3 regions of the Mesorhizobium sp. M0052 genome follow, and region 3 is predicted to be linked to each of the others. Evidence: predicted binding sites of a transcription regulator. Region 3 holds the regulator's gene; each other region holds the start of a gene.
What was found. Region 3 encodes PhoB, which activates phosphate uptake and scavenging genes when phosphate is short. Its sites were predicted from a motif close to TGTCATNNANCTGTCAT; they were not measured.
Positions count from the first base shown of each region.

Region 1: the regulator PhoB is predicted to act here: its motif matches at 3,613-3,629, upstream of NKJ77_RS09880 (LTA synthase family protein).
Region 2: the regulator PhoB is predicted to act here: its motif matches at 5,972-5,988, upstream of olsB (l-ornithine N(alpha)-acyltransferase).

Region 1 is NZ_JAMYUS010000006.1:126,274-136,589, reverse strand. Features, by position in the region: gene rplI (50S ribosomal protein L9) at 1-309, opposite strand, end outside; gene rpsR (30S ribosomal protein S18) at 575-823, opposite strand; gene rpsF (30S ribosomal protein S6) at 823-1,323, opposite strand; gene NKJ77_RS09880 (LTA synthase family protein) at 1,634-3,592, opposite strand; gene fabD (ACP S-malonyltransferase) at 3,840-4,787, shown strand; gene fabG (3-oxoacyl-[acyl-carrier-protein] reductase) at 4,848-5,585, shown strand; gene NKJ77_RS09865 (acyl carrier protein) at 5,807-6,043, shown strand; gene fabF (beta-ketoacyl-ACP synthase II) at 6,078-7,340, shown strand; gene mltG (endolytic transglycosylase MltG) at 7,542-8,777, shown strand; gene NKJ77_RS09850 (YicC/YloC family endoribonuclease) at 9,040-9,930, shown strand; gene gmk (guanylate kinase) at 9,937-10,316, shown strand, end outside.
Region 2 is NZ_JAMYUS010000001.1:345,483-355,798, forward strand. Features, by position in the region: gene NKJ77_RS01670 (nitrite/sulfite reductase) at 1-251, shown strand, start outside; gene NKJ77_RS01675 (phosphoadenylyl-sulfate reductase) at 226-990, shown strand; gene NKJ77_RS01680 (DUF934 domain-containing protein) at 1,107-1,640, shown strand; gene NKJ77_RS01685 (hypothetical protein) at 1,683-1,805, shown strand; gene NKJ77_RS01690 (fatty acid desaturase) at 1,958-2,980, opposite strand; gene NKJ77_RS01695 (hypothetical protein) at 3,065-3,265, opposite strand; gene grpE (nucleotide exchange factor GrpE) at 3,525-4,154, shown strand; gene NKJ77_RS01705 (trimeric intracellular cation channel family protein) at 4,300-4,932, shown strand; gene olsB (l-ornithine N(alpha)-acyltransferase) at 5,033-5,908, opposite strand; gene NKJ77_RS01715 (response regulator) at 6,185-8,473, opposite strand; gene acuI (acrylyl-CoA reductase (NADPH)) at 8,575-9,564, opposite strand; gene lspA (signal peptidase II) at 9,670-10,158, opposite strand; gene NKJ77_RS01730 (TrmH family RNA methyltransferase) at 10,155-10,316, opposite strand, start outside.
Region 3 is NZ_JAMYUS010000025.1:84,041-94,356, forward strand. Features, by position in the region: gene NKJ77_RS27270 (PAS domain-containing hybrid sensor histidine kinase/response regulator) at 1-1,953, shown strand, start outside; gene NKJ77_RS27275 (substrate-binding domain-containing protein) at 2,451-3,479, shown strand; gene pstC (phosphate ABC transporter permease subunit PstC) at 3,575-5,035, shown strand; gene pstA (phosphate ABC transporter permease PstA) at 5,032-6,348, shown strand; gene pstB (phosphate ABC transporter ATP-binding protein PstB) at 6,366-7,190, shown strand; gene phoU (phosphate signaling complex protein PhoU) at 7,232-7,936, shown strand; gene phoB (phosphate regulon transcriptional regulator PhoB) at 7,953-8,642, shown strand; gene NKJ77_RS27305 (ROK family protein) at 8,673-9,908, opposite strand; gene xylF (D-xylose ABC transporter substrate-binding protein) at 10,175-10,316, shown strand, end outside.

The DNA.
Region 1 (10,316 bases), on a different contig from region 3:
GGTCAGCAGGTCGGCGATGTCGCGGGTCGACACCGAACCGTAGAGCTGGCCTGTCTCGCCGGCCGAACGTACGGCGATGAAGCTCTTCCCGTCGAGCTTTTCGGCAACCTGGCTGGCTTCCGATTTGCGCTCGAGGTTGCGGGCTTCGAGCTGCGCGCGCTGTCCTTCGAACTTCTTCTTATTGGCTTCGTTGGCGCGCAGCGCCTTGCCCTGCGGCAAGAGGAAGTTGCGGGCAAAGCCGTCCTTGACCTTGACGGTATCGCCCATCTGGCCGAGGCGGGAAACGCGTTCGAGAAGAATCACTTGCATGGTCTTGTTCCTTCGTCTGGCACCGACCGCGGGATCGGCGCCGAATTGAATGGAACAGGTCAGGAAGCTCTGAGCGCCTTGGCGCCGGTATCGCTGTCCTGCCTGTCGCGGCAGTTAGAGGCTTTTCAGCTCAACTCGGGATTTCAATGCATGTCGCCAAAAGTGGTCCCGGTTTTGGGACAACGACATGCATCATCAAATTACCCCTGCGGCGCCCGTCGCCGTGGGAGAAGGAAGCGGGCGGCGAACCGCCCGCCCGAAAGTCTTAGCGAACCACGTAGGGCAGCAGGCCGAGGAAGCGGGCGCGCTTGATCGCCTTGGCGAGTTCGCGCTGCTTCTTCTGGCTGACGGCGGTGATGCGCGACGGCACGATCTTGCCACGCTCGGAAATGTAGCGCTGCAGAAGACGCACGTCCTTGTAGTCGATCTTGGGCGCGTTGGCGCCGGAGAACGGGCAGGTCTTGCGGCGGCGATGGAACGGGCGCCGGGTCGGGATCTGATTGATGTCGACCATTATTCTGCACCTCCTTCAACGCCTTCGCGCGGACGGCGCGGACCACGATCACCACCGGCATCGCCAAATGAGCGCGGCGGACGATCGCCACGGTCGCCGCGATCACGGTCGCCGAACGAGCGCGGACCACGATCACCACGGTCGCGGTCGCCGAAGCCGCCGCGTTCCGAGCGCTCTTCGCGCTTCTGCATCATGGCCGACGGGCCTTCCTCATGCGCCTCGACCTTGACGGTCAGGAAACGCAGCACGTCCTCGGACAGGCCCATCTGGCGCTCCATCTCGTTGAGCGCTGCCGGCGGGCAGTTGAGGTCCATAAGCGTGTAGTAAGCCTTCCGGTTCTTGTTGACCCGGTAGGTGAGGGACTTCAGTCCCCAGTTCTCGACCCGGCCGACGGACCCGCCATTTGCGGAGATGACGCCCTTGTACTGTTCGACAAGCGCATCGACCTGCTGCTGCGAGAGGTCCTGCCGGGCAAGGAACACATGTTCGTATAGAGCCATAGTGGTTCAGTGCCTTTCTTCGTTTCTCTCCCGGATCCTCGCGGCAAAAGCCTCTGCAACTTCTCTGACCCGCTGGTCCCGAGGGGGCGAGGAAGAAAGGAGCATTTCGAGACGGTCGAGAGCGGAGACACGGGAGGCGGAAGCGCTTCTGGCTTCACACGAAGGTTTTGGATAAAACCTCCGGCCCTCCGTTCAGCCCCCAGCAAGGACCGGCAGATTGCGGGCGTCTATATAGCAATTTGGCTGGAAGGCAAGGGTAACGCATGCTCCGGACAGCGTCCTGGCGTCGCAGGGTTGGAAAGACCAGGCATCAACTCGTATGCGGGGTACGACCGTTGATCGTTTCGGGGAAGAAGTCCGGAGCCGCCTTACGCTTGCCGAACATCATATCGTATTGCAGCAGGCGGAAATCGTTGATCGCCGGATCGATGTCCTTCTGCCGCGCCCAGTCCGCCGTGGCCTCACCTGACGGTGTCAAAAGCAGATTGCGATCCACGACGCGATAGCGTTCGCGCAGCGCGCCTAAGAAGCCGGTATAGTAGGGGTGCGTGATCCCGGCCGTGGTAAGGATATGGTAGGGCAGGAAGGCCGGGCTCACCGCGCCCATATCCTGCGCCGGACCGGTGCGGTTAGACCAGATGACCAGCGGCGTCTGATGATGCTCCAGTGCCGCCTCCGGCGTCGGTTCCTTGCGCGGCGCGACATTGTCTTTCAGGTAACCGGTTTCGACATAGACGGGGCCGAGCGGCGGCAGATGGTCGCCGAAGAAGGCGATGACCGTCGGCCGCTCGCGCTTCTTCGCCCATTCGATCAATCGTTCGAGGCCACGGTCGGCATCGGCGGAGCCTTCGGCGTAGCTGAGCAGCGATTCCCGCGCCCATGTGCTGATCGGTGCCGCGACCTTGTGGGTCGGATTGTAATAGCGGTACGGCTCGTAGGGACCGTGGTTCTGCAGGCTGACGGCGAAAAAGAACACCGGCCGCTCGCTGGCGTCGGCCTCTGCGATGATCTCGTCGGTCATCGAGGCATCGGAAGCCAGCGGCCCGCGCTTTTCCAGTGGCGGCAGCGTCTCTTCCGAGCGGAAATCGTCGAAGCCGAAATCGGCATAGACGGCGCCCCTGTTCCAGAACCAGTTGGTGCCCGGATGGATGGCGCGCGCCCGGTATCCCTCGCTTTTCAGGAAGGTCGCCAGCGACGGCGTCGGCGTGCGCACATATTGCTGATAGGGGATCGAGCCCGCCGGCAGGAAGGCATTGGAAAAGCCGGTCAGCGCCTCGAATTCGATGTTGGCGGTCATGCCGCCGAATTCCGGCGAGAACATGTAGCCGGAACGCAGCGCCCGCACATTGGGGATCGGGTCAGGCGTGATTGTGACGCCGGGCAGCTTGGTCGGATCCCAGAAAGATTCGCTCATCACCACGATGATGTCGGGTTTCTCATCCGGTACCGAGGCCGTCACATCAGGCCTGTCGATCGCGTCGATCGCCTTGTCGGAATAGCCCGCCGGCGCCGAGACATGCGCCATCGGCACGTTGAGCGCGAAGGCCAGCGCAAACCCGTTGGAGGCGTAGTTCTCCTTCTGGTCCCACATGATCGGGATGATCTGCAGCCGGTCGCGGGTCCACGAGAAGGTGGCGTAGTCCATGATCGAGACGAAGAAGGCGAGCAGCGGCACTGCCAGCGTCAGCCGCGCCAGCCGCCCTTTGCGGCTGAGGATCGGAACCTTGCGGCGCCACAACCGCCAGCCATAGATCAGCAGCGACAGGCCGGCGACGATGCCGACCGCCATGGCGAGCGCCGTCCAGGGCCGCTCGCGCACCAGGAGCGGCATCAGTGCCATGATCTGGCGCGAATAAAGAAAATCGGTTGGGTAGAGCGGATCGCCGAGATAATGCGACTTCTGATGCCCGACAAAGGCCAGCGCCAGCGTCAGCGGCGCCACGATCATCAGGCTCTGGTGACTGCGGCCAAGCACGGCGTCCAGTCCCATCAGCACCAATGCAAAGACAATGATGGTGGTCCAGCCCGGCTTGAATGGCTGCAGGAAGAAGTCGACTGTGCCGAAGAAGTCGCCGCGCACGATCCATTCGATGGCGAACACCAGGATGGCGGAGGCAAGCAGCGTGACCAGACCGTAGCGGATGACCGGCCATCTGCGCCCCGGCAGGTAGCCGGTGGACGGATCGTCTTCCAAGAACTGTGGCGCGGGTACGGCCGCGCCCTTCCTGATCCTAGCCACGTCTCTTCCCCCGGCCCAAGCAACGCGCATTTCCACTCGCGCCACCGTTCTGTCATAGAACTGTCATGCAAAAGCTAGCGCCTGTGGCGAAAATAAGAAGAGCCAGCAAACGATTCGTGAGCGGTTTTCATCAGGTGTGATCGGCAAAAAGCCTTTGGGAACAGGGACTCGAGGTCAGCTCCGGTTCAAGCGAGCGCGGAAATGCCGCCTCCGGGCTTGACTTGACGGTCCGCCTTGCGTCACAGGCAGGAAAAATCAGCCGCTGGAGAGCGCCCAAATGGCCGTCGCATTCACCTTTCCGGGACAGGGCAGTCAGGCTGTCGGCATGGGCAAGGACCTCGCCGACGCCTTCCCCGAGGCACGCAGGGTGTTCGAGGAAGTCGATGATGCGTTGGGCGAAAAGCTGTCGAAACTGATCTGGGAAGGCCCGGAAGAGGCGCTGACCCTGACTGCCAATGCCCAGCCGGCGCTGATGGCGGTCTCGCTGGCGGGAATCCGCTCGCTGGAAGCGCGCGGCTTTTCGCTGAAGGACAAGGTTGCCTACGTTGCCGGTCATTCGCTCGGCGAATATTCCGCCCTTGCCGCGGCCGGTTTCGTTTCGGTCGCCGATGCTGCCCGGCTGCTGCGCATCCGCGGCAACGCCATGCAGGCGGCGGTGCCGGCCGGCGAGGGCGCCATGGCGGCGATCATCGGACTGGAACAGCCCGACGTCGAAGCCGCTTGCACCGAGGCCGCAACGGGATCCGGCCAGGTCTGCCAGATCGCCAACGACAATGGCGGCGGCCAGCTGGTGATCTCCGGCGCCAGGGCGGCGGTGGAACTCGCCGCGAAACTGTGCACCGAAAAGGGCGCCAAGCGGGCGCTGATGCTGCAGGTCTCCGCACCCTTCCATTCGGCGCTGATGGCGCCGGCGGCCGATGTCATGCGCGAGGCGCTGGCGGGCGTGACCAAGAATGCACCGGTCGTGCCCGTCGTCTCCAACGTCACTGTAGCCCCGACCCGCGACCCCGACGAGATCGCGCGCCGCCTGGTCGAGCAGATCACCGGCCGCGTGCGCTGGCGCGAAACGGTGGAGTGGTTCGGCGCCAATGGCGTCGCCACGCTCTTTGAGATCGGCGCCGGCAAGGTGCTTTCCGGCCTGGCGCGGCGGATCAGCCGCGACATCACCACATCGGCCGTCGGCACGCCGGCCGAAGTCGAGGCGGCGCTGGCCGCGCTTGCATAATCCACTGGCGATTCAACCTCTCCCGTGGGAAGGGTGTTCTCTTAAGATCAGGAGACGAAAATGTTCGAACTGACCGGCCGCAAGGCGCTCGTCACCGGCGCATCGGGCGGCATTGGCGAGGCGATTGTCCGGGTGCTGCATGCGCAAGGCGCCATTGTCGGCCTGCACGGCACCCGCATCGAGAAACTGGAGACCCTGGCCGGCGAACTCGGCGACCGGGTAAAGCTGTTCCCGGCCAATCTTGCCGACCGTGACGAGGTCAAGGCGCTTGGCCAGAAGGCCGAAGCCGAACTCGAAGGCGTCGACATACTGGTCAACAATGCCGGCATCACCAAGGACGGCCTGTTCGTGCGCATGGCGGACGCGGATTGGGACAGCGTGCTGGAGGTGAACCTCACCGCCGTGTTCCGGCTGACCCGCGAGCTGACCCATCCGATGATGCGCCGCCGCCATGGCCGCATCATCAACATCACCTCGGTGGTGGGCGTCACCGGCAATCCTGGCCAGACCAATTATTGCGCCTCCAAGGCCGGCATGATCGGCTTTTCCAAGTCGCTGGCGCAGGAGATCGCCACCCGCAACATCACTGTCAACTGCGTCGCCCCGGGCTTTATCGAATCGGCCATGACCGACAAGCTCAACGACAAGCAGAAAGACGCGGTAATGGCCGCGATCCCGACGCGCCGCATGGGCACGAGTGTTGAAGTGGCGTCGGCCGTCGCCTATCTCGCCTCCAACGAGGCAGCCTACGTCACCGGCCAGACCATCCATGTCAACGGCGGCATGGCCATGATCTGACGGGATATTGTCGGGTGATAAGAAGACATGGCCGGCTTGTGAAAAGAGACCATTTCGCCTTGGACCTCGGCCATTTTTCGTGTAATGCGGCCCGCAACCCGGCGGTTCGGGCAAAAACCGGTCCGGCATCGTTGCGTTTCCGGCAGGACCATCTTTCAGCTTGATTAGCGGCATTCTGCCCGCTAACGAAGACAGACAAACAAAAGACGAGGATGCCCCAAATGAGTGACACCGCAGAGCGCGTCAAGAAGATCGTCATCGAACATCTTGGCGTCGATGCCGACAAGGTGACCGAGCAGGCGAGCTTCATCGATGATCTGGGCGCGGACAGCCTCGACACGGTCGAACTCGTCATGGCGTTCGAAGAAGAGTTCGGCGTCGAGATTCCGGACGATGCGGCCGAGACCATCCTGACCGTCGGCGATGCCGTGAAGTACATCGACAAGGCTTCGGCCTGACACTATCCGCAGTCATCACCGGGGAGGACCTGCGATGAGGCGTGTCGTCGTCACGGGCCTTGGCCTGGTTTCGCCGTTCGGCATGGGCTTCGAGCACAGCTGGAAGGAACTTCTGACCGGCCGCAGCGCCGCCAAGCGCGTCACCGAGTTCGAAGTGGAAGATCTTGCCTGCAAGATCGCCCACGTCATTCCTCGCGGTGACGGCACCAACGGCACGCTCAATCCCGAAGCCGTGCTCGAGCCCAAGGAACTGCGCAAGATCGGCGACTTCATCCTTTACGGGATTGCGGCCGCCGACGAAGCGCTGAAGGATTCCGGCTGGGAGCCCAGCACCGAAGCCGAGCGCTGCGCCACCGGCGTCATGATCGGCTCCGGCATTGGCGGCCTCGAGGGCATCGCCGAGAACGCTATCATCCTGAAAGAGCGCGGACCGCGCCGTATCAGTCCATTCTTCATTCCCGGCAACATTATCAACCTGGTATCTGGCCAGGTATCGATCCGGCATGGGCTGAAAGGCCCCAACCACGCCGTCGTCACCGCCTGCTCGACCGGCGCGCACGCCATTGGCGATGCCGCCCGGCTGATCATCTTCGGCGATGCCGACGTGATGCTGGCCGGCGGCGCGGAATCGCCGGTGACCAGACTATCGCTTGCCGGCTTCGCTGCTTGCCGGGCACTGTCCACCGACCGCAACGACACGCCTGAGAAGGCCTCGCGTCCCTATGACCGCGACCGTGACGGCTTCGTCATGGGCGAGGGCGCCGGCGTCGTGGTGCTGGAAGAACTCGAACACGCCAAGGCGCGCGGCGCCAAGATCTATGCCGAGGTCACCGGCTACGGCCTGACCGGCGATGCCTATCACATCACCGCACCGGCCGAAGACGGCGACGGCGCCTTCCGCTGCATGACGGCGGCGCTGAACCGGGCCAAGCTGACGCCCGCCGACGTCGACTACATCAACGCGCACGGCACCTCGACCATGGCCGACACGATCGAACTCGGCGCCGTCGAGCGGCTGGTCGGCAACGCCGCCTCGAAAATCTCGATGTCGTCGACCAAGTCGTCGATCGGCCATCTCTTGGGTGCCGCGGGTGCCGCCGAGGCGATCTTTTCGATCCTCGCTATCAGAGACAACATCGCGCCAGCTACCATCAATCTTGACAACCCGGAACGCGAAACCGCGATCGATCTTGTTCCGAACACGCCACGGCATCGCCAGGTCGACGTGGCGCTGTCCAACTCCTTCGGCTTCGGCGGCACCAACGCTTCGCTGGTATTCCAGCGTTATACAGGCTGATTGCGGTATCGACCGGCGCGCCAGCGGTCTGTCGTCAATTTTGCCATATTCAAGCCTACTCTGCCGCTGGGGATTCGTCGCATCGGCCTGAAACCGAAGGCGCTTTTTTAAAAGCACGATGCGTAGGCTTGAAATGTTAGGGCACGCTGTGCGTCCAATCGGGCGCATGGTCGCTCTAAGAGATCAGATGGTAGGGCGCTAATGAACACCAATCCGGGCGGCAGCGGACAATTCGGACAAAACCAGCAGACCGGCCCGATCGTGCCGAAGACCGCGGCCGAAGCTTTGCGCCCGGAAGCCGGCACACCACCACCAAAGCGCTCGCGCGCCTCGCGCAGCCAAGTCGTCGTGTTCATGAACTTCGTCATCTCCGCGGTGATGTTGATGATCCTCGCCGCCGGCGTTTCGCTCTATTTCGGCAAGCAGGCATTCAACGAACCGGGCCCGTCGGTGGCCGGCGACACCTTCCTGGTCAAGCCGAGCACCGGCGTCCAGGATATTGCCGACCAGCTCGAACGGCGTGGGCTGATCAGCGATGCCCGCATCTTCCGCATCGCCGTGCGGGTCTATGGCAATGATTCAGCGCTGAAGGCAGGCGAATACGAGATAAAGCCGCGCGCCTCCATGCGCGACATCATGGAGCTTCTGAAGAGCGGCAAGTCGGTGATGTATTCGCTGACCATTCCCGAGGGCCTGACGGTCGAGCAGGCGCTGCAGCGCATCGCCGAGCAGGATGCGCTGACCGGCGACATGCCGGCCGCCAAGCCGGCTGAGGGCAGCCTCGCCACCGACACGCTGCGCTTTACCCGCGGCGCCACGCGCCAACAGATGGTCGACAAGCTGCTCGCCGACCAGAAGAAGCTGGTCGACGAGGTCTGGCAGCGGCGCGCGCCCGACCTGCCTCTGGCCAATGTCGACGACTTCGTCACCTTGGCCTCGATCGTCGAAAAGGAAACCGGCCGGGGCGACGAGCGCTCGCGCGTTGCCGCCGTCTTCCTCAACCGTCTGGCCAAGGGCATGCGGCTGCAATCCGATCCGACCATCATTTACGGCCTGTTCGGCGGCAAGGGCAAACCCGCCGACCGGCCGATTTATCAATCTGACATCCAGAAACAGACGCCTTACAACACCTATCTGATCAATGGCCTGCCGCCGACGCCGATCGCCAATCCCGGCCGCGCCGCGTTCGAAGCCGTCGCCAACCCGTCGAAGACCGATGATCTCTATTTCGTCGCCGACGGCACCGGCGGCCACGTCTTTGCCACCACGCTTGCCGAGCACAATGAGAACGTTGCCCGCTACCGGGCACTGCAGAAGAAGCAGGCTGAAGACGCCGCCAAGGGCGCCAAGACTCCGGGCCAGACCGATGCGCCGGCGGATGGCGACGACAACGGTGACGCAAGTGGCGATGCCGGCGATACGGGTGCCGCCCAGTAGCAGGCCGGCGCTTTCAGACGGATCGACCTTAAGCGACGCGGACAGAGGCGGACGCGCTGCTGCTTTGAACGAGTAGCGGGGTTCGAAGCGTTTTCGGTCTTGCTCGGGTGCCTCTGAATCTCGATTTCAGCCCTGCGAGATCGAAACGACAGCGGAAATCAACATCTTGCCGGTATTGCGATTCTGACATTCGCGCTGCCCGTGATATCGAACGCATGCGCAATTGTTAGAATCGGACCATCAGGGAGACACGAGCCGCATCATGAATTTGCAGAGCATGACCGGATTTGCACGCACTGTTGCCGAACATGACGGCGCCTCGATCGCCTGGGAGGTCAAGTCGGTCAACGGCAAGAGCGTCGAGGTCAGGTTGCGGCTGCCGCAAGGTTTCGAGCGGCTCGAACCGACTGTGCGGCAGACGCTGCAGAAGCGCTTTTCGCGTGGCAATTTCCAGGCGACGCTGGCCGTCGGCCGCGCCGCCGGCCAGCAGGCGCAGCCAGTGGTCAACGAAGCCTTCCTCAGGGATCTGGCGGGCTTGGCCAAGCGGCTGCAGGACCAGTTCGGTGTTGGTCCGGCAACTGCCGACGGTCTGCTTTCCCTGCGCGGCGTGCTCGATATCCCTGAAACCAGCGAAACCGAGGAGGTGCGGGCAGCACTCGACGCGTCAATCCTGTCGGCGCTGGAAACGGCGCTTACAGGCCTCGAGCAGGCACGCCAGAGCGAGGGCGAAGCGCTGCGTTCGCTGCTTTCCGGCCATATCGACGCCATCGAGGCGTTGACGCTTCAAGCCGAGGCCGACCCGTCGCGCGAGCCGGCGGCAATCCGCGAGCGGATCGCCGAACAGGTGCGGCTGCTGATGGATGCGTCGGCCAATCTCGATGCCGGCCGGCTGCACATGGAAGCGGCGTTCCTGGCTACCAAGGCCGATATCCGTGAAGAGATCGACCGGCTGAAGACGCATGTGGCGTCGGGCAGAGCGCTGCTGGCAAATGGCGGCGCTATCGGCCGCAAGCTCGATTTTCTGGCGCAGGAATTCAACCGCGAATCGAATACGCTGTGTTCCAAGTCGAACGCCGCCACTGTCACCGCCATCGGGCTGGAACTGAAGGCGGTGGTCGACCAGTTTCGCGAACAGGTCCAGAATCTGGAGTAAACCCGAATGGGTGGCAAGGAGCCGATGGTTGCCAGGGATCTCGGATCCCGCATTCGCCGCCGCGGGCTGATGCTGGTCCTGTCGTCGCCGTCGGGCGCCGGCAAGTCGACGATCGCGCGCAACCTGCTGGAAAGCGACGGCAGCCTGGAATTATCGGTCTCGGTCACCACCAGGCCACGCCGCGGCTCGGAGATCGAGGGCGTCCACTATCACTTCCGCACCACGCGCGAGTTCGAGCGGCTGCGCGATTCCGACGCGTTGCTCGAATGGGCCGAGGTGCACGGCAATTGCTACGCGACGCCGCGCGAGCCGGCCGAACTGGCGCTGGCGCAGGGCCGTGACATGCTCTTCGACATCGACTGGCAAGGCGCCCAGCAGCTCAAGGA
Region 2 (10,316 bases), on a different contig from region 3:
GCGTCGAGAAGAAAGGCTCCGAACTCTACCAGGTGACGCTTGGCGGATCGGCCGACGAGAACACCTCGGTTGGCGAAATCATCGGCCGCGGCTTCTCTTCGGAAGAGATCACGGACGCCATCGAGCAGATCGTCGACACCTATCTCGGCCTTCGGCTCGGTCCCAGTGAACGTTTTATCGACGCCTACCGCCGTGTCGGTCCCGCGCCGTTCAAGGAGGCGCTCTATGCTGGCGAAACCAAGGCCGCTTGACCGCATCCTCGACGTCGACGACAGCATCGCCGCCAAAGCGGCGGGCTTCGACGCGCTGTATGGACATCTGAGCCCGCTCGACATCATCGAACGCGCGGCGAGCGAATTGTTTCATGACGAGATCGCCGCCGTGTCGTCCTTCGGCGCGGATTCCGCCGTCCTGCTGCATATGATCGCCAAGGTCGACCGCACGCTGCCGGTCATCTTCCTGGACACCGGCAAGCATTTCGAAGAGACGCTGGGCTATCGCGATGCGCTGGTCGCCGATTTCGGGCTGACCAACATCAGGGTGATCAAGCCCGAAGACGCAGCGCTCGAACGGGTCGATCCGACCGGCAATCTGCACCAGAGCAACACCGATGCCTGCTGCGACGTGCGCAAGGTCGAGCCGCTGGCGCGCGGCGTCGCCCCCTTCCGGGCCTGGCTGACCGGCCGCAAGCGCTTCCAGGCGGCGACGCGAGCCGCGCTGCCGGTGTTCGAGGCGGTCGGCCCGCGCGTACGCATCAATCCGCTGGCGCACTGGACGACATCCGATCAGGCCGACTACATGCGCGCGCATGCGCTGCGCGAAAATCCGCTGGTTGCGTACGGCTATCTGTCGATCGGCTGCTTCCCATGCACGCAGCCGGTGCAGCCGGGCGAAGATGCGCGCAGCGGACGCTGGGCCGGTCATGCCAAGACCGAGTGCGGCATCCATCTGTCGGGACTGGAAGTGTCGCTGACCGACGCATCCCTTTAAGCTATGGTGATATTCAGGTGAGGCTGGCCTGCAACGGCGGCTTCCGCCCGGAGGCCGCCGGTTTCGTGTGGACCGGCTTTCGCGGACTTCGATTTTGGGGCTTTTAGGAATTTTCGATGACTGAACCGACGACAGCGGAGACCCGCCTCTGGACCCGGACGGGTTTTCGCGAAGACGAGTGGACACATGCCGAAAGTGCGGATGCACTGGCGGGCAATGGCCGCTTCATCCTGCCGTTGCAGGCATTTCTCGGCCTCGATGCCGAAGTGCGGCGCTCGGCCAAGGAGCGGCTTGGCGTCGCGCTGCAGCCCGGCGACCAGCTGGAAAAGATTGTGGATCTGCTCGACCAGCTGTCGCTGGTGGCGCTGGCCTTCCCGGCCTTCAGCGACGGCCGCTCGTTTTCCAAGGGCGAATTGCTGCGCAGCCGCTACCATTTCGAGGGCGCGGTCCGCGCCACTGGCCAGGTGCTCGTCGACCAGCTGCCGCATATGCTGCGCCTCGGCTTCGACGAGTTCGAAATCTCCAACCCGGTTCTGCTGAAGCGCCTCGAAGAAGGCCGCACAGGCGGGCTGGGCCTTTACTATCAGCCGACCGAAGCGTCGGAGCCGAAGGGGCCGAAATACTCCTGGCGGCGCGTTCGCAACAGCTGACGCAGCGATAATTTCGCCTGTCTTTACAAAGACTATGATCTCTTGGCTGTCCGGACGGAAGTATCCGCCAGGGAGGAAGGCGCGCTGATCGGCGGCAACACCAATGCAGCGACCATCATGATCGCCGAAAAGGCGGCTGACGTGATCAGGGCTGCAAGGTCCTGATGCGCGAGGAGCGCAAGGCCACCTGAGCAGATCTTCTGGGAGATGCAGCCGCGCCTTTGGTGCGGCGGTTTATTTCTTGTTTTATGCGATCCCGAGGGAAAGCGCTGCGCGCTTTTCCCGGGAAAACCGCATCACACTTTGCTGGAATGCTTTCAGGCCAAGGCCCGCGCTTCGCGAAACGAGATCAGCTTGCGGCGGTTCTCGTCCCACAACGCCAGCTTGACGCAGCGCAGGCTGTCGAGAAGCGTGACGCGGCCGATGCCGCGCAGTTCGGGATAGTCGCGCAGCACTTCCTGCAGCCGGTAACCCGGCACCTTGGCCGAGAGATGGTGCACGTGATGGACGCCGATATTGCCGGTGAACCAGTTCAGCACCGGCGGCAAATCATAATAGGACGAGCCGTGCAGGGCGGCACGCTGGAATTCCCACTCTTCGTCCTTCGCCCATTCCGTCTCCTCGAACTGGTGCTGGACGTAGAACAGCCAGATTCCGGCCGATCCGGCCAGGATCACGATCGGCAAATGGACGATCAGGAAAGCGCCGGGGCCGACCAGCCAGATAAGCAGCGCTGCCGCGACCGCGATGCCGAGATTGGTGGTCATCGACGACACCCAGGGCGTCAGGCCGCCGCGCATCATGCCGACCGGCAGCCTCTGCTCGAAGATGAACAGCCAGATCGGGCCAAGGCCGAACATCACCAGGGGATGGCGGTAGAGACGATAGGCAAGGCGTCCCCGCCAAGACAGCTGCCGGTATTCAGCAACCGTCAACGTCCTGATATCGCCCATGCCGCGCTCGTCAAGATTGCCGGCGCTGGCGTGATGGGTGGCGTGCGCGCGCCGCCAGCAATCGTAAGGGGTCAGCGTCAGCACGCCGAGCGCGCGGCCGATCCAGTCGTCGGCAGTGCGGTTGGCGAAGAAGGAGCCGTGGCCGCAATCGTGCTGGATCATGAAGATCCGCACCAGAAAACCAGCGGCGGGAAGGATCAGGATCAAGCCCCACCAGTGGCCATAGGAATAGGCTGCCGAAGACAGCGCCCACAGCGTAACGAAAGGAATAAGGGTGATGGCGAGTTCAAGAGTGCTGCGTCGCCGGTCGGGCTTCTTGTAGCGCGCCAGGATCTTCAACCAGGCGCGCTTGCTGTTGGCGGCCGTCTCGGGGGAAATCATGTTCATCAGGAAGCATAGGCGGGGCGTCCCGCTGCCGCAAGGAAAAGCTCACGCAAAATTACTGCGCGTAATTGTCGCGCGATAGCATCGCTATTGACGGCGTTGGCCGCCGGCCATGCTGGCTTCTATGCCGTCCAGCCGGTCGAGCAGGTCCCGGAAACGGGCGGGAATGTCGGCCTCGGTGCGGAAGGCCGGCAAGGTGCGCAAGAAGCGCGTCGTCGCCTCGGTGCCGAACTGGCGCCTGATGTCGGCGGCGAGCTCTTCGCTTCTGTTGCCAGTATTGCGGTCCATTGTCTCAAATCCTGTGTCGGTTTCAAAACTCCTCCAAGCTTTGAATGGTTCCCCATAGCGGGGTATTGGCAAGCAAAGGCTGCCGTTACGGTAAAGTTTGAATTAATTTTGAACGTCCTTGCGCCCCACACCAAGTCCGACGGGCTGCCCGCAACATTGCCTGCTGTGGGGCGTCCTCCTGGGCTTGCCCCTTGATTTTTGGCCGCCAAACCTCGATATCGGGCGCAAATCCAAACCATTCGAATGACGGGAAATGGCGATGAGCGACCAGACAAAAGACGAACGCGCGCCCGAGGATATCGAAACGGCCGAGGCCGAGCGCACGCAAGGCGGCATCGACGGCGACTATGAAGCGCTGGTGCGGTTGCTGAAGGAAAACGAGGAGCTGAAGGACCGCGCGCTGCGCGTCGCAGCCGAGATGGAGAATCTGCGCCGCCGCACCGCCCGCGACGTGCATGATGCGCGCGCCTATGCGGTGGCCAATTTCGCCCGCGACATGCTGTCGGTGTCGGACAATCTGCGCCGCGCGCTCGATGCTATCCCCGCCGAGGCGAAAGCGGCCGGAGATGCCGGCTTCAAGGCGCTGATCGACGGCGTCGAGATCACCGAGCGCGCCATGCTGTCGACGCTGGAACGGCATGGGGTGAAGAAGCTCGAACCGGAAGGTGAGAAGTTCGACCCGAATTTCCACCAGGCGATGTTCGAAGTGCCCAATCCCGATGTGCCGGCCAACACCGTCGTCCAGGTCGTGCAGCCGGGCTATTCGATCGGCGAGCGCGTGCTGCGGCCGGCCATGGTCGGGGTCGCCAAGGGCGGCCCCAAGATCGCGGCCACCGAAGCGCCGGTCGAGCCGGGGCCGGTGAACGAGCAGGCCGAGAAGGATGCGTGAGTAGGGTAGGCAGTAGGGAATAGGGAATAGGGAATAGGGAATAGGGAATAGGGAATAGGGAATAGGGAATAGGCAGGCGTATCAATCGCGCGGCTTCGTGTTATTCATACTTTCCCTAATTCCCAATCCCTACTACCTCATGTCCCTGACACCCATCGACCTCCTCGACTATGCCGGCGTCGCCGTCTTTGCCGCGACCGGGGCGTTGGCGGCTTCGCGCAAGCAGCTCGACATTATCGGCCTCCTGTTTCTGGCCAGCGTCACCGGCATTGGCGGCGGCACGCTTCGCGACGTCATCCTCAACCTGCCCGTCTTTTGGGTCGCCAACTCCGGCTATGTGCTGGTTTGCGCGGCGGTTGCGGTGCTGGTCTTCTTCATCGCCCACCGCGTCGAATCCCGCTGGAAATGGCTGCTCTGGCTCGACGCCATCGGATTGGCGGCCTTTTCCGTAATGGGCGCGGCCAAGGGGCTGGCCATCACCGGCTCGCCGGTCGTCTCCGTTGTTATGGGCGTGTTGACCGCCACATTTGGCGGCATCCTGCGCGATCTGCTGGCCGGCGAGCCATCGGTGCTGCTCAGGCCCGAAATCTACGTCACCGCCGCACTCGCGGGCGCCGGCCTCTACACACTTGGCGATCTTGCCGGCCTGCCGCCGCTCGCCTCGGATATTGCCGGCTTCGTCGCGGCTTTCCTGGTGCGCGGCGGCGCGCTGAAATTCGGCTGGACCTTTCCGTCCTACAAGAGCCGCCCGGGACGGCGACCGGAGGATATTCCGTAGGGAGAGGGAATAGGGAATAGGGAATAGGGAATAGGGAATAGTCAGCAATTCGCGGCAGCCTTCACTACTGCCTACTGCCTACTGCCTACTGCCTACTGCCTCACGCCGCAAAGCGCTGCGCTTCCCCGCCATAATAGTTGACGTAGCGGGCGCCGATTTCCTTGACCGGCATCACCACGAACACATCGACGGTGGAGAACTCACGGTCGATGACGCAGCCGTCGCCGATGCGGGCGCCGACGCGCAGATAGCCCTTGACCAGCGGCGGCATGGCCGCGATCGCCGCCTTGGCGTTGACCGCCTCGATCGGCATCAGATCCATCGAGCAATAGCGGCCGGAGACCGCCCGCACATCCCAGGCGGAGTTGGTCCGGCAGTGATGGGCAAGGTAGGTGAGCGCCTCGGCATGCGCAGCCGGCACCGTGCCAGGGAACGAGGCACAACCGGTCATCACGCCGATCTCATAGTGGTTGATGTAGGCCCAGATGCCTTGCCACAGCGCCTCAATGGTGCGCTTCGAGCGGTATTCCGGCAGCACGCAGGAGCGGCCGAGCTCAAGGAAGCGCTGGCCGGGATGGCGGGCGATCAGCTTGGTCAGTTCGAACTCGCCTTCGGAATAGAAGCCGCCGGCGGTCGCCGCAATCTCTTGCCGCAGCAGGCGGTAAGTGCCGACGATGCGGCGATGCTCGGGGCCGGAGATCGAGGTGTCAAGCACCAGCAGATGGTCGCACAGCGGGTCGAAGCGGTCGGCGTCGCGCCGGTCCTGCGCCTGGAACAGGTCCTTCCTGGCGCCAAGCTCGTCATAAAACACCCGGTAGCGCACTTCCTGCGCGGCGGCGATCTCGGCCTCATTGCGGGCAAGCCGCACTTCGAGATTGCCGATACGGCCCAGCGGTGCGCCTGTTGCGACGGCATCGGCGTTCCGCGCGGCGAGCAAAGCGCCGCCTGCGCTGGGCCGAGTGTCACATTCCGGCATAACTGTATGCACGAGTGATTCTCCTTCGAGCCATCCCTCTTGGCACGGGGATACGGTGTAGGTGCAACAGGATTGTGACAGTACCGTGATACGGCGCGACGGGCAATACTTCGTCGGCTGGCGAAAACCCTCATTCGGCTACCTACGTGACGCGAGGATTGCGCCAGCGTCACCTTGAAGCGCGTCGCGCTGGGACGATTCACGCGACGCGCTTCAAGTCTTTGTTTTGTGCATGTCGTCTTCTCAAAACCGGGGCCATTTTCGAGCGACATGAATTCAGGCGGCCACCTGGCCCTCGACGGCATGGACCAGCGCGTCGGGATCGAGCGGCTTGGTGACAAAGCCGCTGGCGCCATGGGCGAGCACGGTGTGGCGGGTCTTTTCCTGGCTGTCGGCCGAAAGCACCATGATCGGAACCGGCGGCACAGCCATTTCCTCCTCGTGGCGGCGGATGGCGGCGATCGCGTCCAGCCCGTCCATGACCGGCATGTGCAGATCCATCAGCACCACATCGAAGCGGTTTTTCAGCCCGGCTTCGGTCACCGCCTCGACCGCGGCCTTGCCATTGCCGACCACTTTCACGCGATGTCCCGCCTTCAAAAGCGTGGCGCGGGCAAGCATGGCGTTGATGTCGTTGTCTTCGGCGATCAGCACCGACAAGCCTTGCCGGCGCCCGCCATGGACACGAAGGGCGGACACGCCGCTCTTTTCCGGCTTGGGCTGGGGCAAGGCAGGGGCGTGATTGGTCAACAGCACGCGCAGCAGCGTTTCGCCGCGCACCGGCCTTGCCAGGAAGGTGGCGTAGCCGCTGGCGCGGAATTCGCCAAGCATGCCGCGGTCGGTCGGCGCGATCAGCGTGATCGCCTCGCAATCGGCAAAGCCACTCTGGCGCAGGCGCTTGAGCAGTCTGCCGTCGCCGTCCTCCAGGGCCGCGTCGATCAACAGCACATCGCAATGTTCGGCGAAGGGCGTCGCCTGGGAAGCGGTTGCGGCGACGTCGACGGCGCCGCCATGGGCGCGGATGGTGCGGGCGATGGCGTCGGCCTCGACGGCGTTCTTCGACACGATCACGGCGCGCCGGCCGGCCAGGATGTTCTGCCGGTTCTGCGGTGCCTCGGTTGCTCCTGCGGCCGGGATCTCGAAGACGAATTCCGATCCCTCGCCAAGCCGGCTCGACACCGAAATGGCACCGCCCATGGCGGCGACCAGGCGCCTCGATATGGCCAGACCGAGGCCGGCGCCGCCATGGGTGCGGGTCGAGGTGCCGTCGGACTGTTCGAACTCCTCGAAGATGCGCTCCATATCCTCTTCGCGCAGGCCAGGGCCGGTGTCGGCGACGGTGAAGCAGATGCGGTCGCTGGTCTCGGTGCGGGCCCGTGCAACCGAAACCAGCACGCCGCCGGTGTCGGTGAACTTGATCGCATTGCCGATCAGGTTGAGCAGCACCTGCCTGACCCTGCCGGGATCGGCCATGATCATCTGTGGCACGTCGGGCTCGACATGACAGCCGAGGCCGATGTTCTTGGCGAAGGCTTTCGCCGCCATCAGTTCGATGATGTTGTCGGCGATTTCGCGCAGCGATGTCGGCTGCGGCTCCGGGTCGAAACGGCCGGCCTCTATCTTGGAATAGTCGAGCAAATCCTCGATGAGCGCCAAAAGGGCGCTGGCCGAGGTCGAGACAGCGCCGACATAGGTGCGCTGCTCGGGCGACAGATTGGTGTCAGCCAGAAGCTTGGCCATGCCCATGATGCCGTTCATCGGCGTGCGGATCTCATGGCTGACGGTGGCGAGGAAGCGCGACTTGGCCTGGCTGGCATATTCGGCGCGCTCACGCGCGGTGATCAACGAGGATTCGGCGCGCTTGCGGGCGGTGATGTCACGGGCAATCGCCCGGTGCGAGACGGCGCCGCTATCCTTGTCGCGCACCGACAGTTCGATCCATGAGAACCAGCGCGGACCGTTCGGGGTACGTATGGAGACGTCGGTGGAACTCAGGCATTCATGATCGGAAAAGGCGGCGTCGGGAACGATACCGACATCGATGCCGAGGTCGGCCAGAGTCCTGCCGGCAAGGTCGCGCTGATCGGTTCCGACGAGGCCGGCGAAAACCATGTTCGCATAGACGATGTGGCCGTCGCGGTCGCGGTGGACGACGAGATCGCCGAGCGCATCGATCAGCCCGCGAAAACGCTCCTCGCTCTCCTGCATCTCCCACATGCGGTCGGCCAGCGTCTCGATCTCGGCGCGGCTGCGCGCGGCGGTTTCGTCGAGCAAGGCCGTCGCGCGGTGGACGGTGCGGCGGTTGCGCAGGTGCATGGCGACGCCGGCAAGGCCGGTCGCCAGCAGACCGAACGTGATGAAGATCGGCGCGCCGGTGAGGTGAGACAGGCCCGCCAGCACGACGCTGGCGACGACCGTCAGGAACAGCAGGCCCTCGTGCGTGGCGCGCGGAAAATCCGGCGCCAGCGGCGGCGCAGCAACATGCTGCCGCTTGGGCGTCGCCGGGTTCGGCCCGTCGATGCTTTCGGCGCGGCTCTTCTCTTTCCTGGCGGACTCCGCGATCATGCGGAAATCCTTGCCAGATAGAGATTATGGAAAAGCGCGGCGGATCGTTCGAATTTTAGCGGTCATGCATTTTTGCCGCCCGTTCTGGCGGCTTCGGGGCCTCACATATCCACGACCATGCGCCCCCTGATCTTGCCCTCGACGATGTCGTGGGCGGCGGCGATGATGTCGTCGAAGCCGATGGTCGTCGACAGGCCGGCGAGCTTTTGCAGATCGAGATCGCTGCCGATGCGGCGCCAGGCTTCGAGGCGCACGGCCTTGGGCGCCATCACCGAATCGATGCCGAGCAGCGAGACGCCGCGCAGGATGAACGGGGCGACGCTCGACGGCAGATCCATGCCACCCGCCAGGCCGCAGGCGGCGACCGCGCCGCCATAGGCGGTCATCGACAGCACATTGGCCAGCGTGTGGCTGCCGACGGCATCGATGCCGCCGGCCCAGCGCTCCTTGGCCAGCGGCTTGGCCGGCTGGGAGAGTTCCTCGCGCGAAATCACTTCGGCGGCACCGAGGTCGATCAGATAGGAGCTTTCGGCGTTGCGGCCGGTCGAGGCGATGACGTGATAGCCAAGGCTGGACAGGATCGAGACCGCGACCGACCCAACGCCGCCGGCTGCACCCGTCACCACCACCGGGCCGCGATCCGGCAGGATGCCGTGCCGCTCCAGCGCCATGACGCTGAGCATGGCCGTATAGCCGGCGGTGCCGACCGCCATCGCATCGTGCGCGCTGATGCCGTCGGGCAACGGCACCAGCCAGTCGCCGTTGACGCGCGCGCGCCCGGCATAGGCGCCGAAATGCGTCTCGCCGACGCCCCAGCCATTGAGGATGACCTTGTCGCCCTTGCGCCAGTCGGCATGCGATGAGGAGAGGACGGTTCCGGCGAAATCAATGCCCGGCACCAGCGGCCAGCGGCGGATCACTGGCGCTTTCCCAGTGATGGCCAGCCCGTCCTTGTAGTTGACCGTCGTCGCCTCGACCGCGACAGTTACGTCGCCTTCCATCAGATCGGCTTCGCTGAAATCGACGATCTCGACCGATTGCTTCTTTTCGGCGTCGCGCGAAACGAGGATGGCTTTGAAGGTTTCAGGCATCTCTTCTCCTCGGCTTCGCAAAGGCTGGCGGTCGGCATTGGCTGGCTCTGGCCGAACTGTGCGGCGACCGTCCGGCGAGGTCAATTGGTCAAAAGAGTCGGGCCGTCAGGCTTCTGGGCCTTGCGGCTTGGCCTCGCGCCGCCAGCCGATGAACTCGTCGAAGACGACCAGCGCCGCGCCGACCGAAATGAAGGCATCGGCAAGGTTGAAGACGGCGAAGGACCATACCGGCGTGTGGAACAATATATAGTCGATGACGTGGCCGTAGACGGCGCGGTCGATCAGATTGCCGATCGCGCCGCCGATGATCAGGGCAAAGCCGATGCGGGCCAGCACATGGCCGGAGGGCGTGCGCGTCGCCAGATAAAGCACGAAGGCAACGACCACGACCGCGATGACGACCAGGCCGGTGTCGCCGAAGGACGAGAACATCGAGAAGGCGATGCCGGTATTGTAGGTGCGAAACAGCGCCAGGAATGGCACCAGGTCGAGCTTTTCCTGGAAGACGAGGCCGGTCTCGATCAGATGCTTTATCCACTGGTCGAGCGCGATTGCCACCACCACCAGCAGCGCATAGGGAGACCATGATTTCACGATGTGGCGTCCTCGGGGGCAAGTTTCAGCGCGCCGCGCCGGATCTCGAACAGCATGATTCCGGTGGCGACCGCCAAATTGAGTGAATCGGCGCGGCCGGCCTGCGGAATCCGCAGCAGCCGGTCGCAGCTTTCCGCCAGATTGTCGGGCAGGCCCTG
Region 3 (10,316 bases):
GACGCGATCGGCAAGACGGACATCGAGATTTTCGGCGAGGACGGCGAAGCCTTCGTCAACAGCGATCTCGCCGTGCTGCGCACAGGCGATACACAGGAGATCGAGGAAACGGTGACGCTTGCCGACGGCAGCGTGCGCCACCAGTTCGCCCGCAAGGGCGCGATGATCGCGTCCGACGGTTCGCTCTATCTGATTGGGTCGACCACCGACATCACCGAACTGAAGCTGCGCGAGGCCGAACTGCGCGAGGCGCGCCAGCGCGCCGTGCTGGCCGACCGCGCCAAGTCGGAATTCCTGGCCAATATGAGCCACGAGATCCGCACGCCGATGAACGGCGTACTCGGCATGGCCGAGTTGCTGGCCAAATCCGACCTCGATCCCAAGCAGAAGACGTTCACCGATATCATCGTCAAGTCGGGTAACGCGCTCTTGACCATCATCAACGACATACTGGACTTCTCCAAGATCGATGCCGGACAGCTGGTGCTCGACCCTGCGCCCTTCAACCTGCCCGAAGCGATCGAGGATGTGGCGACGCTGATATCGACGCGCGCCAAGGAGAAGGACCTCGAGCTCATCGTGCGCGTCGAGCCGGGCCTGGGAAGCCTGTTCGTCGGCGATGTCGGTCGCATCAGGCAGATCGTCACCAATCTGGTCGGCAACGCGGTGAAGTTTACCGACGAAGGCCACGTGCTGGTCGACGTGACCGGACAAAGGGGGCCGACGGGGACAAAGCTTACCGTTTCGGTCACCGACACCGGCATCGGCATTCCGCAGCAGAAACTGAAGCTCGTCTTCGAAAAATTCAGTCAGGCCGACACCTCGTCTACCAGACGCCACGAAGGCACAGGGCTCGGGCTCGCCATCACCTCGCGGCTGGTCGAGTTGATGGGCGGCGAGATCGGTGTCGAGAGCGCCGAAGGCAAGGGCTCGACCTTCTGGTTCACCGTGACATTGCCCAGGGCCGAGGAACAGACCGGACGGCGGATCATGCCGGTCGACGTGACCGGCTCACGGGTGCTGATCGTCGACGACAATGCCGTCAACCGATCGATCCTGAGCGAGCAGATGGCGTCATGGACCTTCGATTCCTGCGCCGCCGAAAGCGGACCCGAAGGGCTGAAGGTGCTGGTCGCCGCGGCTGCCTACGGCGTGCCGGTCGACTGCGTCGTGCTCGATTATCAGATGCCGGGGATGAGCGGCGCCGAAATGGCGCGCGTCGTGCGCAGCACCGCAGGGCTGGCCGACACGCCGATCATCATGCTGACTTCGGTCGACCAGTCGCTCGCCAACACCAGCTATCGCGATCTCGGCATCGACGCCCAGCTGATCAAGCCGGCGCGTTCCTCGGTGCTTCTGGAAACGCTGGTCGCCACCATCCAGCGGCACCATCACAATATCACAGACGGCCGTGTGCTGCCGGCGGCAAGCAGCGGTTCCGGCGGCGGCAGGAACGAACCGTCGCCGGCAAAGCCGCCGCTCGCTGCCTCGGAACGCGCCCTGCTGCAACCGCCGCCGGTTCGTGCCCGCGCCCGGGCCGCCGGGGATGAACGCCGGCTCGACATCCTCGTTGCGGAGGACAATGAAGTGAACCAGATGGTGTTCACCCAGATAATCGGCGAAACCGGCTACAGTTTCGAAATCGTCGGCAACGGCCGCAAGGCGCTCGATGCCTTCGGCCGGCTTAATCCGCGCATGATCCTGATGGACGTCTCGATGCCGGAGATGAACGGGCTCGAGGCCACCGCCGCAATTCGCCGGCTGGAAGAACATACGGGTATGCATATCCCGATCGTCGGCGTCACCGCGCATGCCTTGAAGGGCGACCGTGAGCGCTGCCTGGAAGCCGGCATGGACGACTATCTGCCCAAGCCGATCAGCCCCAGGGCGCTGCTCGAAAAGGTCGAGCGCTGGGTCGGCATATCAGGCGAAGCCCAACGAGACGCTGGATAGCAACCTGCGGCGCCGGCCGGGATTCGGCCGCGCCGCAACAGCCAAGGCTATGGTGCGATCGCACCATATCAAAGCTGGCGCCCAGTCAGGACAATGGTCACAACGAAACCGCTCATTCAGTTACGGGCGGGAGCAAGCGACCGCCGACAAGAAACAGCGTCGAATCTACCCCAACGGACCTGTTTTTGGCGATGGCTCGGCCAAAATTCGCTCTGGCCACGGGCAACGCGCTCCCGTCCGGTTTTTCTTTCTCGGCATCGCGGCCTGCGATCTGCCGGGACTTGATGCCAGCACGAATCGCGCAAGCGTCTGATTCCAGCGGCAACTTCCATCCCCACAAACCGGCTTAAAGGCTGCGGCTCACGAGGCGTCTGTGCGACGTTACCGGGCTGACACGAAACTGTCATGCGACTGTAATAATCGAAGGCTATTGGCCTCAGCGGGCGCCGGTTTGAAGAGGGCGCCAAGAGACCATCTTCCGAACAGGAGCAGGCCACATGAAGAAATTCCTCGTTACGGCATCGGCCGTGGCGGTAGCGTTCGCCGCATCGTCCGGTGTCGCCGCTGCGCGTGACCAGATCCAGGTCGCCGGTTCGTCGACCGTGCTGCCTTACGCCAAGATCGTCGCCGAGCAGTTCGGCGAAACCTTCACCAACTTCAAGACCCCGGTGGTCGAGTCCGGCGGCAGCGGCGCCGGCATCAAGGAGTTCTGCAAGGGCGTCGGCGAAGACACGATCGACATCGCCAACTCCTCGCGCCCGATCAAGAAGGACGAGCTGAAGTCCTGCGCCGACGCCGGCGTCAAGGACGTCCAGGAAGTCCGCATCGGCTATGACGGCATCGTCTTTGCCACCGACATCAAGGGTCCGGACTGGGCGCTGGTTCCCGCCGACATCTACAAGGCGCTCGCCGCCAAGCTGGTCGTCGACGGCAAGCTGGTCGACAACCCGAACACCAAGTGGAACCAGGTCAATCCGAAGCTGCCCGACTGGGATATCGCCGCCTATATTCCGGGTGAGAAGCACGGCACCCGTGAAGTGTTCGAGGCCAAGCTGCTCGACGCCGGCTGCGACAAGGCCGCTTTGAAGGCTGCCGGCATCGCCGACGACAAGGAAATCGGCAAAACCTGCATCGCCATCCGCAAGGACGGCAAGGCTGTCGACATCGATGGCGACTACACCGAGACGCTGGCCCGCATCGACTCCAACAAGACCGGCGTTGGCGTGTTCGGCCTCGCCTTCTACGAGAACAATGCCGACAAGCTGAAGGTCGCTACCGTGGAAGGCATCGTGCCTTCGACGCAGACCATCGCCGATGGCACGTACCCCGTGTCGCGGCCGTTGTTCTTCTATGTCAAGAAGGCGCATCTGGGCGTCGTTCCCGGCCTCAAGGAATATGTCGAGTTCTTCCTTGATGACCAGATGATCGGCCCGGAAAGCCCGCTCGCCCAGTACGGCCTGGTTTCCGCTCCCGACGCCGAACGTCAGGGCCAGCGCGACGCCTTCGCCGCCGGAAAGACGATGTAATCAACGGACGGAGCAGGGCGCGGATGAACTCCGCGCCCTGATTTCGCCGCTTGCCGCAACGGCGGCGGCGATCTGAATTTTCCCTGGGGTGGGTTATGTCGTCCTTGCTCGTACTCGCCATAGTCATTGCCATAGGCGTGGTCGCTTTTGTGGTCGGCCGCCAGCGCGCCGCGGCGCTGGATACCGGCAAGGTCAAGCCGCATTCGCGCGCGCATTATCATGGCTGGTGGGCCTTTCTGCTCGCGGTCCTGCCTGCCGTCCTTTTGCTCGCCGTCTGGGATATCGGCTCTTCCTTCTATCTCGACCGGCATATCCATGCCGCTTTGCCCGAGCGCACCGCCGACACAAAGGTCGCCAGCGAAGCGCTCGACGCCAGCCTGGTGAAGAGCCTGGCCAAGGGCCTGCGTCGGCTCGATGGCGATACCGCACTTCCCGCTACTTTCGCCGAATTGCAGCCGCTGCTCGCCGCCAAGGGCGTGGCACTGGCCAGCGACACCCAGGACTATATGATCCCGATCGCGGTCGAGGCGAACCAGGTCCAGGACCGGCTCGGCCTGTTCGGCGCCGTGCTGACCTTCGCGCTGTCGGTCGCCGGCGCCTTCTATGCGCTGAGGCAGATCGCGCCGCGCGCCAGGGCGCGCAACAACGTCGAGAAGCTGATGCTGTGGGGGCTGCTTGCGGCCTCGACCATCGCCATCCTGACCACGGTCGGCATCGTGCTGTCGATGCTGTTCCAGACCATCACCTTCTTCGAGAGCGTGTCGCCGATGAGCTTCTTCTTCGGCACGGTGTGGGATCCGCGTTTCGCCGCCGCCGGTTCCGGCGGCAGCCAGGGTCAGTTCGGCCTGATCCCGCTTCTCGCCGGCACGCTCTACATCGCCGCCGTCGCCCTTCTGGTGGCAGTGCCGGTCGGGCTGATGTCGGCGGTCTACATGTCCGAATATGCCTCGCGCGGTGTGCGCTCGGTGGTCAAGCCGGCGTTGGAACTGCTGGCCGGCATTCCGACCATCGTCTACGGCATCTTCGCCGTTGTCACGCTCGGACCGTTCTTGCGCGACCTGTCGGCGGCACTCACCGGCGGCTCGCCCTTCATCCAGGGCCAGAGCATCTTCACCGCCGGTCTGGTGATGGGCGTCATGCTGATCCCGGTCGTGTCCTCTTTGTCCGACGACATCATCACCGCGGTGCCGCGCGCAATGCGTGACGGCTCGCTCGGCCTCGGTGCCACGCGCTCCGAGACGATCAAGCGGGTGATCCTGCCGGCGGCACTGCCCGGCATCGTCGGCGCCATCCTGTTGACGGCGTCGCGCGCCATCGGCGAGACGATGATCGTCGTGCTGGCGGCGGGCGTCGCCGCCAATCTGACGGCCAATCCGTTCGAGGCGATGACGACCATCACCGTCAAGATTGTCAACCAGCTGACCGGCGATCTCGAGTTCAACTCGCCGCAGACGCTGGTCGCCTTCGCGCTCGGCCTGACGCTGTTCGCGCTGACGCTGGTGATGAACATCGTCGCCCTCTACATCGTGCGCAAGTACCGGGAGCAGTACGAATGACCGACATCCCCCTGGACACGATGGTGGGTGCCGTCGCGCGTCCGCGCCGCGACATCGGGCTGAAGGCGCGCTATGCCGCCGAACGCCGGTTCCGCATCTATGGCGTGATTGCGATCTCGGTGGGCCTGGCGTTCCTGGCCATCATGTTGATCACCATCGTCTCGAAAGGCTACACCGCCTTCTGGCAGACGACGGTGACGCTGCCGGTCACCTTCGACGAGAAGGTGATCGACCCCTCGAACAAGCGTGCCACAGACCCGAATGTGCTGATCAAGGCGAACTATCCCAAGCTCGCCGAAAACGCGCTGGTGGCCAAGCTCGGCATCGATCCGGCCAACAAGCCGATGATGCTGAAGCTCAAGGGCTTCCTGTCGGAAGGCGCGCGGGTCCAGCTGCGCGACATCGTCTCCGCCGATCCCTCGGTGATCGGCACGACGCGCGATGTCGACATCCTGGCTGCCGCCAATCTCGACTCGGCCTTCAAGGGCCAGATCGACCTCGGCGTCGATGAAGCGCGCCGCAAGGTGTCCAACCAGCAGATCGACTGGATGAACAAACTCAAGGCCGACGGCGTGATGGCCGAGCATTTCAACACCGGCCTGTTCAGCTATGGCGCCTCCAGCCGGCCCGAGACGTCGGGCATGGGCGTGGCCATCATCGGGTCGTTCTACATGATGGTGATCGTGCTGTTGCTGGCGCTGCCGATCGGCGTCGCCGCCTCGATCTATCTCGAGGAATTCGCCAAGAAGAACCGCTTCACCGACCTGATCGAGGTCAACATCAACAATCTCGCGGCGGTGCCGTCGATCGTCTTCGGCCTGCTCGGCCTTGCCGTGTTCATCAACTTCCTAGGCATGCCGCGCTCGGCTTCCTTCGTCGGCGGCCTGGTGCTGACGCTGATGACGCTGCCGACCATCATCATCGCCACGCGCGCCGCCCTCGCCGCGGTGCCGCCGTCGATCCGCTCGGCGGCCCTAGGTCTCGGCGCCTCCAAGATGCAGATGGTGTTCCATCACATCCTGCCGCTTGCCGCCCCAGGCATCCTTACCGGCACCATCATCGGCCTGGCGCGTGCGCTCGGCGAGACAGCACCGCTGCTCTTGATCGGCATGGTCGCTTTCGTCGCCGATTATCCGACGACGCCTTTCGATCCGGCGACCGCGCTGCCGGTGCAGATCTACATGTGGGCAAACGAGGCTGAGCGCGCTTTTGTCGAGCGCATGTCCGGCGCCATCATCATCCTGCTCGTCTTCCTCATGGCCATGAACATCACCGCGATCGTGCTTCGGCGCCGGTTCGAGCGGCGCTGGTAGAAAAAAGGCAATTTGGTATGAACATCATGACCGAACAGTCCCTTGAGAATGCAGTGGGCGACAAAATGAACGCCAAGTCGAACGAAGTCATCAAGATGCGCGGCGACAAGGTCGGCGTCTTCTACGGCGAGAAGCAGGCGTTGTTCGACGTCAATCTCGACGTCCGCCAGAACCAGGTGACGGCGCTGATCGGCCCGTCCGGCTGCGGCAAGTCGACCTTTCTGCGCTGCCTCAACCGCATGAACGACACCATCGATTCGGCGCGGGTGACCGGCAAGATCACGCTCGATGAAGACGACATCTACGACAAGAACATCGATGTCGTCGAACTGCGCGCCCGCGTCGGCATGGTGTTCCAGAAACCCAACCCGTTCCCGAAGTCGATCTACGAGAACGTCGCCTACGGCCCGCGCATCCATGGGCTGGCCAAGCGCAAGTCCGACATGGACCAGATCGTCGAGCAGAGCCTGAAGAAGGCTGCGATCTGGAACGAGGTCAAGGACCGCCTGCAGGAGCCCGGCACCGGCCTGTCCGGCGGCCAGCAGCAGCGCCTGTGCATCGCGCGCGCCATCGCCGTGTCGCCGGAGGTGATCCTGATGGACGAGCCCTGCTCGGCGCTCGATCCGATCGCCACCGCCCGTGTCGAGGAGCTGATCGACGAACTGCGCCAGAACTACACGATCGTCATCGTCACCCACTCGATGCAGCAGGCGGCGCGCGTGTCGCAGCGTACAGCGATGTTCCATCTCGGCTATCTCGTCGAGGAGGGCGCCACCGACAAGATGTTCACCAACCCCGACGACAAGCGCACCCAGGACTACATTACCGGCCGCTTCGGCTGAGCCGTCCGGCGGGTGAATTTTCAGGCACGAGGACCAAGATCATGGGTGAACATACCGTCGCCTCCTTCGATGAAGAGCTCGGGCAGATCAGCAAGCTGATCCGCGACATGGGCGATCTGGCAGGCTCGATGGTCAGCGGCTCGACCAGGGCGCTGCTCAATTCGGACAATGCGCTGGCACAGCGTGTCGTTTCCGACGACGCCATCATGGATGCGCGCCAGCGCGAACTGGACGACCGCGCCATCACGCTGATCGCCAAGCGCCAGCCGATGGCCAACGATCTGCGCGCCGTGGTCGGCTCGATCCGCATGGCCGGCGACCTCGAGCGCATCGGCGATCTCGCCAAGAACATCGCCAAACGCGTCGGCACCGTGGGCTTGAGCGTCACGCCGCGCGACCTCTCGCACTCCATCGATGCCATGGCGCAGCTGGTGCTGATCCAGGTGCAAGGCGTCGTCGAGGAATATGCCGCCACCGATGCGGCAGCTCTTGCAAAACTCAGGAATGACGACGAGCGCATCGACGTCAAATACACGTCCGTGTTTCGTGAGCTCTTGACCTACATGATGGAAGACCCTCGCAACATCACCGCCTGCACGCATCTCTTGTTCTGCGCCAAGAATCTTGAGCGCATCGGCGATCATGTCACCAACATCGCCGAAAATGCGTATTATGTGCTGACCGGCCAGCAATTGCCCGCCAATCGTCCGAAGCAGGACGAGACGGCGATGGCCACGCCGGCCTGATGAGGGTGAACTGCCTATGATCGCGCCACGCATCATGGTCGTGGAGGACGAGGAGCCGCTAGGCGTGCTCCTCCGCTACAACCTCGAATCCGAAGGCTATCACGTCGAGGTGGTGACACGCGGCGACGAGGCCGAGATCCGCCTGCAGGAAAACGTGCCCGATCTCCTGGTGCTCGACTGGATGGTGCCCGCTGTTTCCGGCATCGAGCTCTGCCGGCGGCTTAGAGTGCGGCCCGAAACCGAGCGGCTGCCGATCATCATGCTGACCGCGCGCGGTGAGGAAAGCGATCGCGTGCGCGGCCTGTCCACCGGTGCCGACGACTATCTGGTCAAGCCATTCTCGACGCCGGAGTTCATGGCGCGCGTGAAGGCGCTGCTGCGCCGGGCCAAGCCGGAAGTGCTGTCCAGCGTGCTCAAGGTCGGCGACATCGTGCTCGACCGCGAGTCGCACCGTGTCTACCGCAAGAAGAGCGAGATCAGGCTCGGACCGACCGAGTTCCGGCTGCTCGAATTCATGATGCGCCATCCCGGCCGCGTGTTCTCGCGCAGCCAGCTGCTCGACAATGTCTGGGGCGAGACGATCTACATCGACGAGCGAACCGTCGACGTCCATGTCGGGCGCTTACGCAAAGCGGTCAACAACGGCCGCATGCCGGATGTCATCCGTACCATTCGCGGCGCCGGCTACGCGATCAGGGAAGACTAGGATGCTGCGCGTCGCGCCGTTGCCGGCCATTCAGGCGACATGCTTGCCGGATTTGGCCTGAATGCCCGGCGCGAAAATCTCCTGATCGACGAAGCCGAGCGCGCGCATGGCACAGCCTTCGCGGATCAGCGGCAGCTCGTTGGGCTCGGTGTCGAAGGAGATCGATTTCGAGTGCTGGCCGCCGGCGGTCTGGGCGATCGCTTCGCGCAATGCCGGCTCGATCAGGTCGAAGGCGGCGGCGCTGACGCCAACCATGGCGACAGGCGCCGGGTCGATCAGCGCAAACAGGCTGCCGAGGCCGAAGCCGAGCGCCTCACCGGCCTTGCGATAGGCTTCGCGCTCCGGGCCATCGGTTTCGCGGGCGCGCGCGGCGAGTGCGCGCATATCAGCGTCGCCGATATCGACCGGCTCGGCATCTTCGCTCATCATTTTGGCGCTGCGCCAGATGGCGTAGTTTCCGGCATAGGCCTCGACGCAGCCGCGCCGCCCGCAGCGGCAGAGCGCGCCGCCCGGACGGTGGATCATGTGGCCGAACTCGCCGCCCGAGGAATGGGTGCCGGTGAACAGTTCGCCTTTCAGCACCAGCCCCATGCCGATGCCGTGCGACAAGAGGATCGCGATGAAATTGTCGCGGTAGCGCTCGGGCTGGCGCCATTGCAGGGCCACCGCCATCATATTGCAGTCGTTCTCCATGGTGGCAGGAATGCCGAATTCCGCTTCCAACATGTCGGCGAAGGCAATGTCGGTCAGTGGCGTGATTGGCGACCACAGCATGGCCCGCGCCTGCGAATCGGTGATGCCCTGGATGCCCATGGCAATGCGGGCGATGCTCTGGACATCGAGGTCCGGGTCCGCGAGACGCCGCCCGACGATTGCTACGCATTCGCCGATCAGCTCGTCGCGCGGCATGGTCAGCGTGTCGAGCCGGCGCTGTTCTTCCGCGACCACCTGGCCGGCATAGTCGATGACGGTGACGGAGAGGAAGTTCAGCGACAGCACCACGGTCATGACCGCCGCCGCTTCCGGGTTGAGGCCAAGGCCGACCTGCGGCCGGCCGCGTTTCAGCGAGCCGGTCTCGCCAGGCTTGCCTTCAATCAGGATGCCTTCTTGAATTAGATCAGACGAGATTGCCGATATCGTCGAATGGCTGAGGCCGGTGGTCGCCGCAATCTCGGTCCGCGACGGCTGGCCGGCCCGGCGCACGGCCGAAATCACCATCGCACGGTTGCGACGGCGCAGATCGTCGTGGCGGATCCCAACCGACATTTGTTTTCCTCCCGGCCTCCTCGCGCCTCATGATAGTGAAGGCGTTCGACGGCACCAGCCAAATATTGGCAGACGCCGGCAGCCCTGTCATTGTTTATTGCGGAGCTCGAAAAAATTCGGCAACGCTATCAGAATCCATCATAATCGATGTTGACAGTGCCTTATCATTGAACCAGTATTTTTTCGAGGCTCGAAAAAATGGAGCCTCTTTGTGCAGGCCTTCGGGCCGGTTTTGTCGCGCCGTGGGCGGCGCAGGGAGGGTTATAATGAACAGATTTGCAGCCGCCATGCTGGCGGGTGTCGCCATGTCGCTGGCGCTGATGTCGGTCGCGCAGGCGAAGGACAAGGTCATCGGCGTGTCGTGGTCGAACTTCCAGGAAGAGCGCTGGAAGACCGACGAGGCGGCGA